3 regions of the Neobacillus sp. S1115 genome follow, and region 1 is predicted to be linked to each of the others. Evidence: predicted binding sites of a transcription regulator. Region 1 holds the regulator's gene; each other region holds the start of a gene.
What was found. The regulator CtsR, encoded in region 1, represses protease genes until heat stress. The targets are predictions, from matches to a motif close to ATGGTCAATAAAGGTCAAACA.
Positions count from the first base shown of each region.

Region 2: a site for CtsR is predicted at 3,140-3,160, ahead of clpB (ATP-dependent chaperone ClpB). Genes of this name have one in related genera too.
Region 3: a site for CtsR is predicted at 5,080-5,100, ahead of ACZ5B7_RS08905 (ATP-dependent Clp protease ATP-binding subunit). Genes of this name have one in related genera too.

Region 1 is NZ_AP038275.1:96,586-104,062, reverse strand. It holds gene clpC (ATP-dependent protease ATP-binding subunit ClpC) at 1-2,228, opposite strand, end outside; gene ACZ5B7_RS00535 (protein arginine kinase) at 2,233-3,315, opposite strand; gene ACZ5B7_RS00530 (UvrB/UvrC motif-containing protein) at 3,318-3,866, opposite strand; gene ACZ5B7_RS00525 (CtsR family transcriptional regulator) at 3,887-4,348, opposite strand; gene ACZ5B7_RS00520 (IS3 family transposase) at 4,912-5,787, opposite strand; gene ACZ5B7_RS00515 (transposase) at 5,799-6,092, opposite strand; rRNA gene rrf (5S ribosomal RNA) at 6,376-6,492, opposite strand; rRNA gene ACZ5B7_RS00505 (23S ribosomal RNA) at 6,580-7,477, opposite strand, start outside.
Region 2 is NZ_AP038275.1:1,700,023-1,707,499, forward strand. It holds gene ACZ5B7_RS08335 (molybdopterin molybdotransferase MoeA) at 91-1,356, shown strand; gene mobB (molybdopterin-guanine dinucleotide biosynthesis protein B) at 1,344-1,898, shown strand; gene ACZ5B7_RS08345 (Crp/Fnr family transcriptional regulator) at 1,918-2,610, opposite strand; gene ACZ5B7_RS08350 (YjzC family protein) at 2,870-3,049, shown strand; gene clpB (ATP-dependent chaperone ClpB) at 3,173-5,770, shown strand; gene ACZ5B7_RS08360 (YjzD family protein) at 5,827-6,009, opposite strand; gene ACZ5B7_RS08365 (serine aminopeptidase domain-containing protein) at 6,171-6,893, shown strand; gene ACZ5B7_RS08370 (Rossmann-fold NAD(P)-binding domain-containing protein) at 6,971-7,477, shown strand, end outside.
Region 3 is NZ_AP038275.1:1,815,145-1,822,621, reverse strand. It holds gene ACZ5B7_RS08945 (DUF4129 domain-containing protein) at 1-98, opposite strand, end outside; gene ACZ5B7_RS08940 (DUF58 domain-containing protein) at 95-1,291, opposite strand; gene ACZ5B7_RS08935 (AAA family ATPase) at 1,288-2,238, opposite strand; gene ACZ5B7_RS08930 (hypothetical protein) at 2,357-2,551, opposite strand; gene ACZ5B7_RS08925 (YkvS family protein) at 2,786-2,974, shown strand; gene ACZ5B7_RS08920 (DUF6254 family protein) at 3,032-3,151, opposite strand; gene ACZ5B7_RS08915 (lysostaphin resistance A-like protein) at 3,278-3,892, shown strand; gene ACZ5B7_RS08910 (YkvI family membrane protein) at 3,919-4,968, opposite strand; gene ACZ5B7_RS08905 (ATP-dependent Clp protease ATP-binding subunit) at 5,172-7,319, shown strand; gene ACZ5B7_RS08900 (M3 family oligoendopeptidase) at 7,348-7,477, opposite strand, start outside.

The DNA of each region.
Region 1 (7,477 bases):
AGTTCGATTTCTATTTTTTGTTCCTTTAATCGCTTAATTAACTGATCAGATAGTAATGTAACAATTTCCTCCAAATGCTTTTTCTCAAGTGCATGGAAGACGATTATTTCATCAATCCGGTTCAGGAATTCAGGACGGAATGCTTTCTTCAGCTCTTCCATGACTTTGCCCTTCATGTCTTTGTAGTCCTGGGCAGAATCCTGGATATTAAAGCCGACATACTTATTCCGCTTCAGGGCTTCCGCACCGACGTTAGATGTCATAATCAGAACTGTATTGCGGAAATCGACTGTTCTTCCCTTCGAGTCGGTTAAGCGGCCATCTTCCAATACCTGGAGCAGGATATTAAACACATCTGGGTGCGCCTTTTCAATTTCATCCAAAAGGACAACTGAATATGGCTTTCTGCGGACTTTCTCGGTTAATTGTCCGCCCTCCTCATATCCTACATAGCCTGGAGGGGAACCGACAAGGCGGGATGTCGAATGCTTCTCCATATATTCCGACATATCGATCCGGATCATCGCATCCTCATCACCAAACATTGCTTCAGCAAGGGCACGGGCTAATTCTGTTTTCCCGACCCCGGTTGGTCCTAGGAAGATAAAGGAGCCAATCGGCCGCTTTGGATCTTTTAATCCTGCTCTCGCACGGCGGACCGCTTTAGATACAGCCAAAACTGCCTCTTCTTGACCAATCACGCGAGAATGCAAAATTTCTTCTAAGTTAAGCAGTCTTGCTGTTTCTGTTTCTGCAAGTTTAGAAACAGGAATTCCAGTCCAGCTCGATACAACGCTGGCAATATCCTCAACTGTTACTTGATTATTTTCTTTGCCCTGCTTTTCCTTCCAGCTTTTCTTCGTTTCTTCAAGCTGCTCACGCAGGCGCTGCTCTGAATCCCTTAATGATGCCGCCTTTTCGAATTCCTGGCTTTGCACGGCTGCATCCTTTTCCTTCCGCACTTCCTCGAGCTTCACTTCCAGCTCTTTTAAGTTTGGAGGAGTGGTATAGGAACGGAGACGAACCTTAGACCCTGCTTCGTCGATTAAATCAATCGCTTTATCAGGCAGGAAACGGTCTGAGATATAACGGTCGGAAAGCTTTACCGCTGCTTCAATCGCCTCATCGGTAATGGAGACACGATGGTGGGCTTCATAGCGGTCACGCAGCCCTTCTAAAATTTGAACGGATTCTTCCGCAGTCGGCTCATCCACCCGAATCGGCTGGAAGCGGCGCTCTAAGGCAGCATCCTTTTCGATATATTTGCGGTATTCATCAAGGGTTGTCGCCCCGATACATTGCAGCTCGCCACGGGCAAGCGATGGTTTTAAAATATTGGAAGCATCAATGGCGCCTTCCGCCCCGCCAGCACCGATTAATGTGTGCAATTCATCAATGAACAGGATGATATTTCCGGCTTGGCGGATTTCATCCATTACTTTTTTCAGACGGTCTTCGAATTCGCCGCGATACTTGGTTCCCGCAACTACTGTTCCCATATCAAGTGTCATGACACGCTTATCGCGAAGGATCTCTGGCACCTCATTATTGACAATCTGCTGGGCAAGGCCTTCTGCGATAGCTGTTTTACCAACCCCAGGCTCGCCAATCAATACCGGGTTGTTTTTAGTCCGGCGGCTCAGCACCTCGATTACACGCTGAATTTCCTTGCTGCGGCCAATCACTGGGTCAAGGCTGCCTTCCCTTGCGATGGCTGTTAAATCTCTTGCCAGGCTGTCAAGTGTAGGCGTATTGGCACTGGCAGATGCTCCGCCATGCTGACCGCCGCTCTCATTGCTGCCTAATAATTGCAATACCTGCTGGCGCGCTTTATTCAAGCTTACCCCAAGGTTATTAAGGACTCGGGCTGCCACCCCTTCTCCCTCACGGATCAGTCCAAGCAGAATATGCTCTGTCCCGACATAGGAATGTCCTAGTTTGCGTGCTTCATCCATTGAAAGTTCAATTACCTTTTTGGCTCTCGGAGTGTAGTGAATAATCTGTGAGGCTTCCTGCCCTTTGCCAATTAAATTCTCCACTTCTTTTTGAATCTTATCTGAGCCTAATCCAAGTCCATAAAGAGCTTTAGCTGCAATCCCTTCACCCTCGCGGATTAATCCCAATAAAATATGCTCAGTTCCAATGTTGTTATGCCCAAGACGAATTGCTTCTTCCTGTGCTAAAGCTAGAACCTTTTGTGCTCTTTCAGTAAAACGGCCGAACATCATACTATCACTCCTCACCAATATTTTTAGATTCCATTATAAAACGTTCCCGAATTAATGCCGCCCGCCTTATGTCTCTTTCATGCGGTCTTAATGGTCCTCCAGCATATTGCTGAAGAAAACCAGGCTGCGTTAAAATCATCAATTCATTTAAGATGTTCTTTGATACATAATTTATATATCCCATATCTATTCCAAGACGAACATCCGATAAACACTTTGCAGCTTCTTTCGTTTCAATAATCCGGCTGTTGGTTAGGACCCCTAGGGACCTGAACACCCTGTCTTCTAATTGTATGTTCGAAGTTTTGCGTAATGCTTCACGTGCCGACCTTTCTTGTGAAATTAACTGGCTGACAACCCCCATTAAATCGCGGCACATGTCTTCTTCAGATTTTCCAAGGGTAATTTGATTGGAAATTTGAAAAATATTGCCGAGTGCTTCACTTCCTTCACCGTAAATTCCCCGAACCACAAACCCTAATTGATTGATGGCTGGAATAATCCGGTTAATCTGCTGTGTTAAAATTAAACCCGGCAAATGCATCATCACCGATGCCCGAAGGCCAGTGCCGACATTTGTTGGACAGCTTGTTAAATAGCCGTATTTTTCATCAAAAGCATACTGGAGATGACCTTCAAGCCAATCGTCAATTTCATTGGCAGCATCTAATGCTTCTTTTAGCTGCAGCCCAGGAAATAGGCATTGAATCCGTATATGATCCTCTTCATTAATCATTATACTAACTTCTTCATTTTCGGATAATAAAACGGCACCATATGGTGAATCCTCTGCCAATTGCGGGCTGATTAGATGTTTTTCAACCAAGACCCTCTTTTGCAGCGGCTGTATCTCACCTATTTTCAACAATTCCAAATGTCCAAAGTTTCGGAGGCTGGAAGTTTCCAAAATGCCCTCCAGCTCATTAATAACCTGTTTAGCTTCCTCATGTGAAAAAAGAGTTGGGAATTTATATGCTTCCAAGTTTCGCGCCAAGCGAATTCTCGAGCTGAGGACAATATCGGATTCAGGCCCTTCCTCACTCATCCAGGAGCTGACCGCTTGATTTAAAAAACGTTCGAGCGACACCGTTACTCCCCTCCCTCATGACCAGCCGCTAATTTTTTCTCCAGCTGACGGATTTCATCGCGGATGGTTGCGGCCTTTTCAAATTCTTCATGGATAATAGATTCTCTTAACAAGTTTTTCAGTTCATCAATTTGCTTGCGGAGATAAATGGCCCCGCCAACTCTTTTTGGAATTTTCCCGTTATGGGTCCAATTTCCGCCATGAAGCCGCCTTAGAACAGGTTTTAATTGTTCTTTAAAGGTCTCATAGCAGTGGGAACAGCCGAAGCGTCCTACTTTCAAAAACTGTGGAAATGTCATGGAACATTGGTGGCATTGCAGGATTTCTGCCTGTTGAAACGGGCTCTCGGTTGGCTGTTGAAATGCCGGGTCGAAATTTAATAAACCTGCTAATAAATTATTAAAAGAAAACCCTGATTCACCATTAAAAATAAACATATCGCCCTTTTCCTGAGCACACTTTTCACAAAGGTGCACTTCCGTCTTTTCACCATTAATAATTTTTGTAAAATGGAGTGCCGCAGGCCTTTGATTACATTCTTGGCAAATCATACTTTCACCCTCTGGCTATATTATTTATATTTCAAAGATGTTAACATTGCCTTTAACATTCTTGCTCTTAATTCATCCCGGTATGGAAGTTCAATATACAAAACAGACCGATCAATCACGCTTAACATAATTTTAGCCTCTCTTTTTGTAATAATCTCTTCCTGAATAAGCCGGCCAATCACATCCTCCGCACTTGCCTGACTGCAACGGCTATGGATAAGTGACAGCAAATGGTCAATCAATTGGGCCGAATCATGAGACTGCACCTTAATAATCCGGATATATCCGCCCCCGCCCCGTTTGCTTTCCACGACATACCCCCGTTCAATCGTGAATCGGGTGTTAATGACATAGTTAATTTGTGAAGGAACACATTGAAATTTATCAGCAACCTCGCTGCGTTTGATTTCCACAATATCTTCTTCACTCATATCCAAAACCTGCTTCAGATATTTCTCGATAATATCGGAGATGTTTCTCATCTTCCCACCCCCTTGCACCATCTGACTTTGACTATATTTGACATTAATTATACTCAATTTTATTTCCAGATGCAACGATTCACTATTATATGATTTTCTCCAAATCTCGCGGTTGCGAAACCTATGATTGATGGGAAAAAACTACTAAATTTGAAGGATTGTGATGCATGGGGACGGTTCTTGTGCATCAAATAGGGAATGTAGTCTGGGAATGTGGGGCATGGGGACCGTTCGAGATAATCAACGAACACAGATTAAAAAGACAGATTAAAGACATTTTGACATTCCGTTTTGGTGATTTTGTCTTTAATAAGGTGGATAAAGGACATTTTGACCTTTGTATGGGTGATTTTGTCTTTGAGAAGCCAGATAAAAGACATTTCGGCCATGCTCAAGGGCCATTTTGTCTTTGAAAAGCCGGATAATGGTCTTCTGTCAAGAAAGTGGACAGTAAAATTTAAGACTTTTAGAAACCAAACCACTACCGCACTTCGTTTGGTACGGTATTAGAAATGATCAGTCGAAAAGCATGACTGCTCATTTCCTAACACCAAATGGCTATATTATGAGGTATATGCAACTTCATCTTGCCGGTGGTTTCTCTCGAATTGATTCGGTGAATTGTGCCCTAAAGTAGAGTGTTTTCGTTTTTCATTATAAAAACTATTTAAATAATGATTAATGGCTTTTACGGCTTCAGCCCTGGTCTTAAAGCGTCTTCTGTAGATCAAGTCTTTCTTGATTGTGGCATGAAAAGACTCAATACATGCATTGTCGTAAGGATCGCCCTTTCTGCTCATACTGATATGCATGTTTTTCCCTTTCAGGATGTCGATATAATCATTTGAACAATACTGGGACCCACGGTCCGAATGATGGATTAACCCTTCACTAGGCTGCCTTGTAACAATCGCCATATTTAATGCTTGTATGGATAGCTCCTTTTTCATATGTGAAGCCATACTCCAGCCTACGATTTTTCTTGAGAATAGATCCATAACGGATGATAAATAAACCCAGCCTTCAAGCGTCCAAATGTACGTAATGTCAGTTACCCATGCTCGGTTGGGCTTTTCAACATTAAATTGGCGATTAAGCAGGTTAGGATAAATGTGTAAATCATGATTTGAATTAGTAGTAATGACAAACTTTTCTTTTGGTGTGGCTGTTAAACCCATCTCTTTCATCATACGTGCAACCGTCTTTTGAGAAATGGTATAACCCCACTCCACCAAGTCGGCATGGACCCTGGGGCTCCCATACGTACCATAGCTCTCGTGAAATGATTTACTTATTTTTTGCTTGATTTCTTTACGGTAGGCATCTTTCTCAGATTGAGGTTTATTCTGGATCCTTAGCCATTTATAATAGCCACTTGATGATACTTTAAGAACTTTGCACATCTTCGCCACAGCGTGCTCATCAGAGTGGGCTTGAATGAACGTATAAATTACGCTTGGTTTTTCGTGAAGATGTGCATGGCCTTTTTTAGAATTTCGTTTTCCTCTTTCAATTTTTGTATCTCTTTCTCGTGTTGCTTTTTCAGTTTTTCAAGTTCTGTGGGTGTAAGATAGTTTTCTCCAGCTTTCCCAGCACTTGTTTTAGTCCTGTAAGCTGCCACCCATCGACTAACAGTTTTAGGGGAGATCTCGAGTTCAAAAGCTACCTGGGAGGCTTTTTTCCCCTCCTCAACGATTAACTTTGCAACATATTCTTTATACTCTTGAGAATGATGTTTACCCATGTGAACACGTCCTTTTAAATGATGATTGTATTATAATCTAAATCTCATTTTTACGTGTCCACTTTTTAGACTAACCTCAATAAAGGACATTTTGCCCTTCATCCCCAGACGGTTTTGTCTCTATAAACTCCATTAAAGACATTTACTTATCCACCTAGTGAATATTTGTCCTTAATAAATCGCGATGAAAAGTTTTTTCAGTTTCTTAAACGGTTCGTATGCATCATTCATGTCTAAATCGCCAACAAAAAAAGACAACCATTTTCAGGTTGTCTTTTTATTTGCCCGGCAGCGTCCTACTCTCACAGGGACTTGCGTCCCAACTACCATCGGCGCTGAGAAGCTTAACTTCCGTGTTCGGGATGGGAACGGGTGTGACCTTCTCGCCATTGCTACCGGACCTATTGAATTAGAGGTTTCATTCCCTCAAAACTAGATAACGCAGAAGAAGTTTAGTAAAAACGAGTTCACCTTACTTAATTATGACTTGGTTAAGTCCTCGATCGATTAGTATCAGTCAGCTCCACACGTCACCGCGCTTCCACCTCTGACCTATCAACCTGATCATCTTTCAGGGATCTTACTAGCTTGACGCTATGGGAAATCTCATCTCGAGGGGGGCTTCATGCTTAGATGCTTTCAGCACTTATCCCGTCCGCACATAGCTACCCAGCGATGCCTTTGGCAAGACAACTGGTACACCAGCGGTGCGTCCATCCCGGTCCTCTCGTACTAAGGACAGCTCCTCTCAAATTTCCTGCGCCCACGACGGATAGGGACCGAACTGTCTCACGACGTTCTGAACCCAGCTCGCGTACCGCTTTAATGGGCGAACAGCCCAACCCTTGGGACCGACTACAGCCCCAGGATGCGATGAGCCGACATCGAGGTGCCAAACCTCCCCGTCGATGTGGACTCTTGGGGGAGATAAGCCTGTTATCCCCAGGGTAGCTTTTATCCGTTGAGCGATGGCCCTTCCATGCGGAACCACCGGATCACTAAGCCCGACTTTCGTCCCTGCTCGACTTGTAGGTCTCGCAGTCAAGCTCCCTTGTGCCTTTACACTCTGCGAATGATTTCCAACCATTCTGAGGGAACCTTTGGGCGCCTCCGTTACACTTTAGGAGGCGACCGCCCCAGTCAAACTGCCCACCTGACACTGTCTCCCACCCCGATCAGGGGTGCGGGTTAGAATTTCAATACAGCCAGGGTAGTATCCCACCGACGCCTCCACCGAAGCTGGCGCTCCGGTTTCTCAGGCTCCTACCTATCCTGTACAAGCTGTACCAAAATTCAATATCAGGCTACAGTAAAGCTCCATGGGGTCTTTCCGTCCTGTCGCGGGTAACCTGCATCTTCACAGGTACTATAATTTCACCGAGTCT
Region 2 (7,477 bases), 1.6 Mb from region 1:
GACTTTTGATATGTCTATTAGTTTTTTGTAAGCTTATAATGGATACAGTTAAAATACATAACGTTCAAAAATGATAGGAGCCGATGAATTTTGTTTGAAAGACGACAACCCATTCCAATCGGAGAAGCAGTTCAAAAAATAATGCAATACCAATTGTCCGGTGAGACGGAATATATCAACATTGAAGAAAGCTTTGGCCGATTTTTATCTAAGGATTTAGTTGCCACCTGCGATGTCCCTCACTTTGACAGGGCACCCTATGATGGTTTTGCTGTTAAAGCAATAGATACACAAGATGCATCCCAAGCTAATCCGGTGGAATTTGAGGTAATTGACCATATTGGTGCGGGGATGGTTTCCAACATGACCGTAACAGAAAATCAGGCAGTCAGAATTATGACTGGTGCGATTATGCCTGAAGGAACTGATGCTGTTGTTATGTTCGAAGTAGCGAAAACCTACGAAAAAGATGGGAAGCCGTTTATGGCCATTAAGCGCAGTTTTAAAAAGGGGGATAACGTTTCCTTTCGTGGGGAGGATGCGAAAGAGGGCGAGGTATTAGTTAAAAAAGGTACACTAATTAACCCTGGAATTCAAGCCATGCTTGCCACTTTTGGCTATAAGGATGTTCCCGCAGCCAAAAAACCGATTGTTGGCCTGTTTGCAACTGGTACGGAATTATTGGATGTTGGCGACCCTTTAGTTCCTGGCAAAATCCGCAATAGCAATTCTCATATGATTGCCGCCCAGATTGAGAGGGTTGGTGGTATCGTTCACTATTTTGGAAAGCTTCCAGATGAATTTGATACCTGCTTCGAGGCTGTGAAAAATGCCGTAAACAAGGTTGATTTGTTGATTACGACTGGCGGGGTTTCAGTTGGTGATTTTGATTACCTGCCAGAGATTTACGAAAAGCTTGGTGCCGAGGTTTTATTTAATAAAGTGGCAATGCGGCCTGGAAGTGTTACAACAGTGGCCAGCCATAACGGAAAGCTCCTTTTTGGTTTATCCGGTAATCCGTCTGCTTGCTATGTTGGATTTGAATTGTTTGCAAGGCCAATTTTACGCAGAATGCTTTTTTCTGAAAAACCTCATTTAAGGAAGGAGCAAGCAATCCTTGAGGTGGATTTTCTAAAAGCTAATCCATTTACAAGATTTGTGCGCAGCTCTGTTTTTATCGAGAACGGCCGGTTAAAGGTGACGCCAAGCGGTCTGGATAAATCCAACATTATCATGAGTCTTGCCGGTGCAAACTCATTAACCATCCTCCCGGGTGGCACACGTGGGTTCGCTGCCGGAACTGAGGTAGATGTTCTTTTGCTTGAAGATCAGTTTGGCAGTGAATGGCCTTGGTAAGACCGGTCATATTTCAAGTTACCGGTTACCAGGATAGCGGGAAAACAACATTTATTGAAAAGCTTCTTCATGGATTGAAGGCAGAGGGATTAATGACGGCTGTTATTAAACACCATGGTCATGGCGGTAAACCAGATGTTTTGCCTAAAAAGGACTCAACCAGACATCTTGCAGCGGGTGCGATTGCTTCGATTGTCGAAGGAGAGGGAAGGCTACTCCTGCAAACCGAACAGTTAGAGTTCAAATTGGATAAACAAATAAACCTGCTTGGTTTATTTAATTTGGATATTATCTTGGTTGAAGGCCATAAACAAGAAAGTTTTCCAAAGATGATCCTCCTGCGGGATAAGCGTGACCTTTCGCTAATAAGAAAGCTAAAAAATATTGCAGCGGTTGTTTATTGGGAGGAAGAGCTGGAGGGGGCAATAAGTGAGGTTTTGGAAGTTCCATGCTTTCATATTGGTGATGCAAAAGCTGAGCAACAGATTGTTCGATTATTAAAACAGATGCATGATAAGGAAACGGCTGACTCGAAAAACTGAGTCAGCCGCTAATTTGATTTCAATCTACCCTGCAAATATCCTCAGGGCAATCTTCGCAATCAATTTCATTTTTTAAATAATCAATGTCATGAATGGTGATTGTGCCTTTATTTATGGAAATAACCCCTGTCTTCCTTAAGTCAGCCAATAGTCGATTGACAACCTCCCTGGAGGTTCCACAGAAATTAGCCAGTTCCTGATTGGTTAAAGGCAATTCAATCAGGATGCCCTTGTTCGTTTTGACACCAAAACTATTGCTGATTCGAATTAAGGTTGAATATAAGGCGCCTTTTTTTCCGTGTAAAACCAAGTCGCGAAATTTTGTTTGAGTTTTTCGGTATTGAAGGCTCATCCATTGAATGAATTCAAATGAAAGAGGAAGATTTTGCGATAATTTTTCCTCCAGAAACTCTCTCTTTATTACCGCCGCTTCACCGCTTTCAATAATTCGTCCGCTTAACAGATATTTTGGCTGAGGGGAGAATAAATGTAATTCCCCCACAAAATCTCCGCTTGAACACATCCTTAAGGTAAGCTCTCTACCATCAGGAATAATTTTACTAACATGAAGAATCCCGCTTTTAACAATATATAGCTCATTTGCTGGCATTCCCTCTTGAAACAGAAAGGAGCCTTTCTCCATTTTCTTTGTATGTTGTACTGTTTCGAAAAGACGCGACAATGTGACAGGCATTTCTTTAATGGACTGCATGCCGATACCCCCTTTTAATGGGAACTTAAAAGCGATGAATCGCTCAGTAAAAATTTACTAGATATTACTGTAATTATATTGTTTATAATGAATCAATCGCAATAAATGGATGGATAAGTTCATATAATCGTCAAAATTTGGGTACAAAGCAATATTTCTTAGGAAATATTGTCGAACCTTGTAAAATTGAAGGAACTTCCTTTAATGAACCAAGGCTTAAAGGGAATAATAAAATCGAAATAGATAAGGAGGGAAAAACATGGGACAAAGCCGTCAATTCGGGCCGGGAAAAAAAGCACCGAATAATGGTGTTTATATTGAAGTTGGGGATACAGGCGATAACGTAGTCAATCCGAAAAAAATAAAGTTAAAAGCCGGCGACAGATTTCCGGAGAACTCAAATGATGACCGTGTATGGACTTACCAGAGAAAGCCATGATTAATATAAATTTGTTGAAAGAGCTGTCCGGAACCGGATGGCTCTTTCAAATTTTACTTTTAAATGAAGGATGAATTATAATATAAGTAATAGGTCAAAAAAGGTCAAAGGGTGTGAAAACTCATGGATTTAAACCGAATGACGGAGCGGATGCAGAATGGTTTAATGGATGCTCAAAGTATCGCCATTAAATATAGCCACCAAGAAATAGAAGAGCCCCATTTGTTATTAGCGCTTTTAAACCAAGATGACAGTCTTGCTGCATCCGTTTTGGAAAGGGCCGGGATTTCCGCTAAAAAAACTGAAGACAGTTTGATTAAGGCTCTTGCCAAGAAACCGCAGGTAACCGGAAGTGGAATTGAACAGGGAAAGCTTTATATCACAGCCAAACTGCAAAAATTATTGGTAAGTGCTGAAGAATACGCGGCAAAATTCGCTGATGAATATCTATCCATCGAGCATATTCTGCTTGCTGCAGCAAACGCGAACGATACGGAATTGAAAACAATTATTCATTCATTTGGCCGCACCTCGGAAGATCTTTTAAAGGTTATAAAAGAAATAAGGGGGAATCAAAGGGTGACAACACAACATCCTGAAGCGGGATATGATGCTTTAAAAAAATACGGGCGGGATCTTGTAACAGAAGTAAGAGCTGGGAAAATGGACCCTGTCATTGGCAGAGATACAGAAATAAGAAATGTTATCCGCATTCTTTCAAGGAAAACCAAAAATAATCCCGTTCTAATTGGTGAGCCTGGTGTAGGGAAAACCGCCATTGTTGAAGGATTGGCCCAAAGGATTGTTAGAAAAGATGTACCAGAAGGCTTGAAGGATAAGACTATTTTTGCCTTGGATATGAGTTCACTGATTGCTGGTGCGAAATTTAGAGGTGAATTTGAAGAAAGATTAAAGGCAGTTTTGAATGAAATTAAAAAAAGTGAAGGGCAAATATTGCTATTTATCGATGAAATCCACACGATTGTAGGTGCGGGAAGAACTGATGGAGCGATGGATGCCGGAAATATGTTAAAACCAATGCTGGCCCGGGGTGAGCTGCATTGTATCGGGGCAACCACACTTGATGAGCACCGTAAATATATTGAAAAAGACCCTGCACTTGAACGGAGATTTCAGCAGGTCCTTGTTCAAGAACCGGATGTCGAAGACACAATCTCTATCTTACGGGGATTAAAGGAACGGTTTGAAGTCCATCATGGGGTCAAAATTCACGACCAGGCCTTGGTCGCTGCTACTGTCCTTTCTGACCGCTATATTACGGATCGCTTTTTGCCGGATAAAGCAATCGACCTTGTCGATGAAGCGTGTGCTATGATTCGGACCGAAATTGACTCCATGCCAACTGAGCTGGATGAAGTGACCCGCCGGGTAATGCAATTGGAAATAGAAGAAGCGGCGTTAACAAAAGAGCAGGATGAGGTTAGTAAACAAAGACTCCGCGCCTTGCAAAAAGAGTTGGCAGATTTGAAGGAACAGACAAATGCTATGAAGGCGAAGTGGCTTGAGGAAAAACAAACCATTAATAAATTACAGGAAAAACGGGAGCAAATTGAAAAACTTCGCCGCGAACTGGAGCAGGCAGAAGATAAATATGATTTAAACAAGGCAGCAGAGCTTCGTCACGGTCTCATCCCAGCTGCGGAGAAAGAGCTATTGGCACTTGAAGAAAAAGCTGAAAGTGACGACCGGCTTCTACGTGAAGAAGTAACTGCAGAAGAGATTTCCAATATTGTTTCAAGATGGACAGGGATTCCGCTTTCCAAGCTTGTCGAAGGTGAGCGGGAAAAGCTTTTAAGACTGGAATCAATCCTGCACGAAAGGGTCATCGGACAGGATGAAGCAGTAGGTTTAACTGCTGACGCTGTTTTAAGGGCACGCGCGGGGATTAAAGACCCGAACAGACCAATTGGTTCATTTTTGTTTTTAGGCCCGACAGGAGTTGGTAAAACAGAACTTGCGAAGGCGCTGGCAGAAAGCTTATTCGACAGTGAAGAGCATATGATCCGGATTGATATGTCGGAGTATATGGAGAAGCATGCTGTTTCACGTCTTATTGGTGCACCTCCCGGCTACGTAGGTTACGAGGAAGGCGGCCAATTAACGGAAGCAGTCCGTCGAAAACCGTATTCGGTAATATTGATGGATGAAATTGAAAAGGCGCATCCTGAAGTATTCAATATCCTCCTGCAGGCACTTGATGATGGACGAATTACAGATTCCCAAGGCCGGGTTGTTGACTTTAAAAATACAGTCATTATTATGACATCTAATATAGGGTCACACATTTTACTCGAACGAAATGAAAATGAACAAGAAATCTCAGAAGGAACGAGAGAAAAAGTGTTGAATCTTCTGAGAGCACACTTCCGGCCGGAATTTTTAAATCGTATAGACGAAACGATTCTCTTTAAGCCGTTGTCTATGGCCGATATTAAGAATATTGTCGTCAAGCTTTTAAAAGAGCTTAAGGCAAGGTTAAAAGAGAAACAAATCGATATTACGATTGATGAACAAGCGAAGGAATTCATCGCCGCACATGGCTTTGATCCTGTATACGGGGCAAGACCGCTGAAACGTTATATTCAGCGAAATCTTGAAACAAAGCTTGCTCGTGACATTATTGCAGGAAAAATTCATGATGGGACAAACGTCGAGATTACAGTTGAAGACGGGGCAGTGGATTTAAAAATATTTTCATAAAAGCCATCGAATTAAAAAAGGTCCTCCAATTGGGGGAGGACCTTTTTTAAAAAGTCTTAGTGTTTTTCAACAGGCTCATTTGGAATAACTGTCGAAATAACGAAAATTAAAATGGTAATTCCTACAGATAAAATGGCACCAAGCTTGAAATCAAATGCCGCACCGGACATCGAGCTGACTACATATGTAAGCATTTCTGTTAAAAGAAAAGCCCAGAAAAAAGTCCAAAAGAAACGCATATTTTTTCACCTGCCTATTTTACATCCTATCTTATATTACCACATGATATGAAATTAATGAAAGGGTTTCTTTTACAAATAAAAAATAGGCAATGCCCCATTCATCTTTTGTGAAATGACATACATTATCATGAGGAAATATGGAAAAAGGAGTTTTATCTATGGAATGTCGGTGTTTTCAAATGGATTCCCAATGGAATATTATTTATTATCCTGAAAAGCCAACCGGGTTTGGGGTCTTAGTAATCGGAGATGAACGGCATTTTGTGGACGAGAGTAAAAGCTTTTGGACTCAAAATGAAGGAAAGCAAATCATAATCAACGATTTAAAAGAAAAAGGGTACACCATTTTTTCCTCGAATCTTTATGGGCGGAACTGGGGCAGTGATCATGCGGTTGAGCTTGCGCAAAGCTTGTATCAGCATGTCATTCGAAGTGAAATTCTTAATCAAAAAATTCATATTTTGGCAGAGGGCATGGGCGCGCTAGTTGCTCTAAAATTAATGGAGAAAATGAAAGACAACATCAGATCGGTTATCCTCCTAAATCCTGTGCTTTCGTTAAAACATCATCTCCAGCAAGAAAAGGAACATAAATTTTTTTATAAAAAGTTAATCAGGGAATTAGTTGCAGCCTATCAAACAAATCAGCAGGAACTTGAAAGCGCCATTTCTAAAATGGACGATACGGTAAATCTTAATTACGACTGCCCTATTCAAATCATCCACATTTTGGCAGGCGGCAGATCCTATAACCAATCGAAACAATATCAACAGATCCTCGGACCCTCAAATATAAATCCAATGTTTATTCTTCTTGAAAAAAAGCAACAGCTAGGTAAAATATGTGTTAAATTTCTAAGCAGCCACGAATCGGTCTTGTGACCATCCCTCCTCAAGTGAAATAATTCCTTATTGAAGAGCATAGGATTCAGTAAGGGTAGTTTGGGGAGGGTGATGAAATGGACAAGGCTGTCATTTGGGGCGTTTTGGACTTTGTCAATTTTCACGTCTGTAAAACGTTATTAAATAAAGGCATTGAGGTTGACGGTATCCATTTAGAGGATACAAGCAAAATCCCTTATTTAGATGAAAAAAGGCTTGAAGTGGGAAGAAATGCTAATTTTGCCGAGTACTCCTTCTCACAATGGAGAAAAAAAATACAGAACCGATCAGCTGAAAACCAACTGTTTATTTTTTCTATTTATGATCTTTACATGCTCCGTCAAGAACATCTCTTATTAAATGTGCAAGTTAGAGAAACAATATTGGATTATCTTAAAAAATATAATGGGAATATAGAGGTACTTTTTATTTTGCCTATGCAAATGTTGGAAACGAACGAGGAAACTGCTGTTTTAGATTTTCAAAGGCAGATAAAAAACCTGGTGGAAGACTTCAAAATTATATACCTGCCTTCCGCTTACGGACCTTGGCAGCCAAACGCTTTTTTTATACAACAAGCCATT
Region 3 (7,477 bases), 1.7 Mb from region 1:
AACCTTTTTTGACCGATAAAAAATAAAAACAGAAATAAATTAGCAATGACTATTTCTAATATAAAATGTGAGGATGCGGCTGCAATTCGATACATCATAGCTGCAGCCTTCTTTCTTTTTGAATTTCCAACTCACCAAAAAGGCAATCTTCGGCTGCTATCGTTAATTCCATTAATCTTACACCTTTTTGCGCTTCATTTAATAGCAGCCTATTTGTTTCCTCAGTCCTGACTCCGAGATGAATAAAAAAGGGCTGTCTTGCGAAATAGCGCTGATAGAATGAAACAACCTGATGATAGGGCAAGGTTGTATTAAGTGAACTGATGGAGGAAAGAGTTTCCAGAACCTTTTGTAAATGCTCTTTTCCCTCCCCTTTGGGCAAATAAAGAAAAGGCGTGCTCCCTGCTGTTCGAACGTTGATACATAAAGAAAAGGGGAGTTGCTGTTGATAGGCATAATACGCAAATTCTGCAATTGCACTTATGTATGTTTCAAGATCGCCGGTAATGGAATGCCCATTAGAAATATTCAGGCCGATTACGCAGCCCTTTTCAGAAATTTTTTCATAAAGTTTCGTTTGTAAAATCTGCTTTCTAGCACTTGCTTTCCAATGAATTCGGTTAAAGCTGTCGGTTGAAACATAGTCCCTAGTTCCTAACGGTCCGAGGCGCTCCTCAAAAACAGAAAAGGGAACGGCATTATGTCCTTGGCGGATTGTCTTTTGTTCCGTTAAACCTTTTACCGGTACGGTGGATGGATAAACAACAGCCTGTTGTTTTAACAGAAATCTGGACTCTAACACCATTTCCCCAAACCCAATTAAACTTGGGAGACGGTATTCGATTTTGCGAATCCGAGCAATGCCTCTTTTGATTGCCCTAAATGGAATCTCCACCTGTTTTGTTTGATTCGTAAAAATGGAAAAAGGGACATTAACCTCGTACAAAGAAACCCCATCTTCTTGTTCATTTCCTTTGGGAGCTATATAGGAATCAAAGGAGACTCTTAATTCCCCTTTAATGATTGGATACCCATGGTTTTTGAACACTATGTTCCAGTTACCCTCCTCACCAATAAAAAAGCGATTCCATTCATTTCTATCTTCTAAAACAAGGCCGTTCCCTACTTTCTTCAAATAATAACGATTAAACATGATTATTGCCAGAAAAAAGCCGGCTAAAAAAAGAGTCCATTTTGATTGGATATAGAGTCCAATTATAATCATAACAATGGCCAAACCGACAAGGCCAGGAATTACCTGGTCCTCTATTGAATATTTGTTCCAGTTCATCCGTTTGCCCCCGCTTCTACTGGAACAGGAACCGAATCGATAATTTCCAAAATGATCTCCTCTTGGGATTTGGTTAGCGACCCTTCGATTGATAGGATGATTCGATGTCCGATTACAAATGGAGCAACTGACTTTATATCAGCAGGCGTTACATAGGTGCGCCCGTTTAAAAAAGCTTTCCCTTGAGAAGCTTTCATAAGTGCCAATGTTCCCCGCGGGCTGACCCCGAGTTCAATACTGCTGTGCTCCCTCGTTCTTCTGACAATAGATAGCAGGTAATCTTCAATATCGTTTGTCATGTAAACCTTTTTTACTTCCTTCTTTAACTCCTCGAGATCAGAAAGTAAAAAAACAGGACTGACTGGATTCTGCCCTGGATTTACCTGGCCGTTATGCATAATCTGTTTTTCTTCTTCAAATGTAGGATAACCCACCTTTATTTTCATAAAAAAACGGTCCATTTGCGCAACAGGCAGCGGGAAAGTCCCTTGCTGGGATTCTACCGGGTTTTGCGTTGCGATGACCATAAACGGCTCATTAATCGGAACAGTAATACCGTCAATCGTGACCTGTCTCTCTTCCATAACCTCTAATAAACTGGATTGTGTTCTCGGAGTTGCTCGATTAATCTCATCTGCCAAGACAAGGTTAGCCATTATTGGCCCCGGGCGAAGCTCAAATTCCTGAACCTTTGGATTAAAAAATTGGATTCCCGTGACATCACTCGGAAGAACATCGGGGGTAAACTGGATTCTTGAAAAGTGTCCGCCAATTGCTGCTGCAAAACTTTTCGCAAGCATGGTCTTCCCCGTCCCTGGCACACTTTCAAGTAAAATATGTCCATTAAACAATAAAGAAATTGCCATCAACTCTACTTCCAAGTCTTTTCCGACAATTACTTTACTAATCTCCTGCTTTAATGATTGGATATTTTCTATTAAGGCCATTCCCTCAGCTCCCTGGAAGTTTCTTCTATATATGTAGTCCTTTTATTTTATCAAATTTTTCCACTTTTCCAAACATACTGGTAAAAAAAGAACCCTATTATAAAATGGGTTCGTTCCTTTAACTTCTCGGCTCTTTTAAATATTGGTAGAGAACATCTCCATTCCGCTGAGCAATGCCGCGGAAGTGTTTAAAATCTTTTCTTTTTACCAGCACCTGACGGAAATCCATAAATTCCCCAACGTTAACGTAATATTCGGAAAGCTCTCCGTTCATAAGACGATTTAAGATATCGTTAACTGTTTCTTCCCTCATTTTTCAGCACCTCTTTCCACTTCCTTATTTTAACGTAAAAACCTAATTTAAAGCTAATTTCATCCCTAAATATGAAAACGTTACCATTATCTAATTATATTTCCAGAATTTTTTTACAAAAACATATAAGAAATTAACCAAATTGTAACATTAACACCTTTACGAATTTGGAAAAATAGTGCAAACTGTTATTTAAATAGTTTTTAAGTTTGCTAGATAAAGGAGAGAGGAAATTTGAAAAAAGCAGAGGTAGGAAATATCATCGAATTTCGCGGCGGACTACAAGGGATTGTTGAAAAGGTGAATGAAAATTCTGTAATAGTTGACTTAACATATATGGATAATTATCGTGATTTAGAATTAGATCAGCGGACAGTTGTTAATCATAAAAATTATAAGGTTGTTAAAGAAACCGCTTACTAATTATTTGAAAAGGCAGAATGCACACTGCCTTTTCTTCTTTTTTAACCGGAAAACCGTTTATTTTCCTTGGTCCATTTCCTTTGAAAGCTCTTTAAACGATTTAACTTTGCCATGAGGATTTTGATCCTGCTTTCTGACCGTCCATTCACGTTCCTTTTGACTTTGTGATTTACTCATTCTCTTCACTCCTTTCTCGATTATATTTTTTTCATTTAAAGATATTCTTATCAACCTAATTGGTTAAAATGTATATTGAAATCTTTTCCTTTACATATTGAGTTATGATCTTCGAAGGAGCCTATTATGGAATTAAAACGAACCCTGGATTTACGTCTAATTACCGGATTGATTATCGCCCATGCCCTACTCTTTTTTTCTTTTCATGATAAGGCGATATTTTGGTACATTTTTTCCGGTTCCATCCTAATACTAATCGCCTTTTCCACGTTTCAGGGAGACGTGGAAGATGAGGCCTCTTTTATCAAGTATTTATTTTTAGGCGTCATTTCCGGTTTGCTATTATATTTGCTTTTTTGGATTGGCTATCAGCTGTTCGAGATGGCCAATTCAGGCTTTAAAAAAGATGTAAGACGTTTGTACCGATGGTTTGCCCCTTCGTTATTCTGGCACTATTTAGCCTTAATTTTAGTGGCAGCACCTGGCGAAGAAATGTTCTGGAGAGGGTTTGTCCAAAAAAGACTGTTAAAATACCTCAAACCGTACGTCGCCATTATTGCTAGCTCTATATTATATGGGTCAGTCCATATTTATTCAGGGTCCTTTTTACTAATGTTCGCTGCCTTCGTATCCGGTCTTGTCTGGGGATTTTTATACTTTTGGAAAAAAAGCATGCCCCTCGTTATTGTTTCTCATATCATTTTTGACATGATGATGTTCATTTTTCTGCCACTAACATAAAAGCAGCTGACCTGAGCAGCTGCTTTTCAATTTCTTTCTGGGGGTGTAAATGGCTTCATCCACAGGAGAATAAAAAAACTCATGCAAATATAGCCGAACAACGGATATAGGTAGGACAAAAGTGTTCCATAATTCACCAAGCTAATTAAGTAAGATACTGTAAAAATAGCCGTTACAGAAACTAGCGTCGGTACAGGCATATATTGCTTTAACTGCCGGTCGAGACCAAAAACATTCCCAATAACTGAAGTAAAAATCTCTCCATAAATGATAAGAACAAAAATCCAATAGAAAAACGGGGCTAAATTTCTCATAATAACGGCCATCGGAATTTCATATAATTCCAGGTTTGGGAGCATGATTAATGTAAAGTGGCTGGCAATTAATATTACCGTCAAAGCCACACCACCAAGAATCCCCCCCCATTTGATTGTCCAATCGTCCTTCACTTCTGATGCAATCGGCACTAGTACCGCTTGAGCAAGTCCAAGATTCAAGGCAGCATACGAAAATGGTGCAATAACACTTTTCCACCCATCAGAAGCATGAGGAATATACAAAAACTGCTCTAAAAAGTTTGGCATTTGCAAAGACAATAGCATTAAAATCAGACTAAACCCAATCATTAAGGGAACTACAAAGGTATTGACAGCAAAAAGCCCCTTAGTACCTACAAGCATCACCAAATAGGATAAAAAAATGGTGATAAACACCCCCGCATTTTTTGGCAATCCAAGCTGTTCTTCAAAAACAGCTCCTGCTCCTGCCAGCATAACGGCACTTACCCCAAGCAGCATAAATAGCATAAAAAAATTGATGATGCCTCCAGCCCATTTTCCAAATAAATAATCATTAAATTCCTGGTACGATTTTGCATTAATTTGCGCAGCGATCCGCATCAGTTTTGAACCAATCACAACGAAAAGATATCCGCTCATTAATATACTTATAAAGCCAAAGAAACCAAACCGTGAGAAAAATTCCACGATTTCTTTTCCTGTAGCGAATCCTGCTCCAACAACAGTCCCCACATAGACTGCCGCTATTTGAAAAGCTTGATTCCAGCTTTTTTTCACATCATCTCCCCCTTATCACAAATATATGACCAAAGGGACAAACAATGACGAGCTTTTTCTCGTAAGCTTATTTTCCTATCATGGAAAAAATTTCACCAAGCGAAAGACTTGAAAGTCAAAAAAGGTCAGAGTATACTATGGTCATAAGGTCAAATATAGTCAAAGTCAAATTGATAAAAGCTAATAACAAGGAGGTTGTTTACATGCTTTGTCAAAAATGTAATCAAAATCAAGCAAATGTACAATTAAACATGAATGTTAATGGGCAGCGTCATGATTTGAAACTTTGCCATGAATGTTATACAAAGGAGAAAAATGCATTAGGTGCAGGCTTTGGAATGAATAAGAACCCATTCAACGGTTTTCCATTTGAAGAGCTTTTTGCTAGCAAAAACTTCTCCCAAGGCCACATTCCAAATGGTCAATTTAGTCCGGCAGTTGAGAATAAAAACGGCCGCGGCGGCTTTATCGATCAATTTGGCCGTAACCTCACACAAATGGCTAAAGCCGGCTTGATTGACCCGGTTATTGGCCGTGATCACGAGATTAAACGAGTCATTGAGGTATTAAACAGAAGAAATAAAAACAATCCTGTGTTAATTGGTGAACCTGGTGTTGGTAAAACGGCAATAGCGGAAGGTCTTGCCTTAAAGATTGCCGATGGCGATGTACCAGGCAAACTGCAAAATAAAGAAGTTTATTTATTGGATGTAGCTTCTTTAGTTGCCAATACCGGGATCCGCGGTCAATTTGAAGAGCGGATGAAGCAGTTAATCGCTGAATTGCAGGAGCGGAAAAACATCATTTTATTCATTGATGAAATCCATCTGCTTGTTGGTGCAGGCTCTGCTGAAGGCTCTATGGATGCCGGCAATATTTTAAAGCCGACCCTTGCCCGCGGTGAACTTCAGGTTATTGGTGCTACGACATTAAAAGAATACCGCCAAATTGAAAAGGATTCAGCCTTAGAACGCCGCTTCCAGCCTATTCAGGTTCAAGAGCCTGATACAGATGCAGCCATTGCCATCCTTAAAGGGATTCAGAAAAAATATGAGGACTTTCATGAGGTCAATTATTCAGACGAAGCCGTCCACGCTTGTGTGACCTTATCGCAGCGCTATATTCAAGACCGCTTCCTGCCTGATAAGGCGATAGATTTATTAGATGAATCAGGTTCAAAACTAAATCTAACTACAGATTATCGGAATAATGAACAAATCGAGGCCCGTCTTAAGGAAATTGCCGCTAAAAAGGAAACAGCATTAAAAAAAGAAAACTATGAACTGGCAGCAAAGCTTCGTGATGAAGAAACACAACTTGAAAAGGCATTAAATAGTGCCTCAAAAACGGAGCGACCAGTTGTTTCAGTTTCTGATATCCAAAAAATTATTGAAGAAAAAACTGGGATTCCGGTCGGTAAACTTCAAGAAGACGAGCAGCTTAAAATGAAATCACTGGAAGAGAATTTGAATAAAAAGGTTATTGGCCAGGAACAAGCCGTTCAGAAGGTCGCAAAAGCTGTCCGCCGCAGCCGTGCCGGTTTAAAAGCAAAAAATCGTCCGATCGGGTCCTTCTTATTTGTCGGTCCAACAGGTGCTGGTAAAACGGAATTATCTAAGACTCTTGCAGAAGAATTATTTGGCACGAAGGATTCGATGATTCGACTTGATATGAGCGAATACATGGAAAAACACAGCGTATCAAAATTAATTGGTTCTCCTCCAGGTTATGTCGGCCATGAGGAGGCTGGTCAATTAACCGAAAAAGTCCGCCGTAATCCATATAGCATTATTCTCTTGGATGAGATAGAAAAGGCCCATCCTGACGTCATGCATATGTTCCTGCAAATACTTGAGGACGGACGTCTTACTGACAGCCAAGGAAGAGTGGTAAGCTTTAAGGACACCGTCATTATCATGACAAGTAATGCCGGCGTTGGGCACAAAAACATTCACGTTGGCTTTGGAACATCCAATGCTGTGGAAGAAGCTAGCATCCTTGACTCTCTTGGCAGCTTCTTCAAGCCGGAATTTTTAAACCGCTTTGACAGCATCATTGAATTTAAACCACTGGATAAAAAGCATATCTTATCTATTGTCGACCTAATGGCTTCTGAGTTGCAAGAAACATTAAAAGAACAGAACATTGAACTAACCATTTCAGTAGAAGCGAAAGGAAAATTAGCAGAACTTGGCTACCATCCTTCATTTGGTGCTCGTCCATTAAGACGCGCCATTCAGGAACAGCTCGAGGATAAAATTACTGATTTTATTTTAGACCAGCCAGATGCTAAACATCTTTCTGCTATTTTAGAAGATGGCGAAATCAAAGTTGTCACTGAAAAAAAATAAAAAGCGAAGCCCTGCGGCTTCGCTTTTTTTATAGCTTTTTATCATCAACCGAATTCAGCCATTTCTCGATTTCACCAACAACAGATTCTACACAGCCGGTTTTAAATGGTGATATTAAATTGGCTGCTTCCACGAGTTTAGTAAATGACATAGAACCG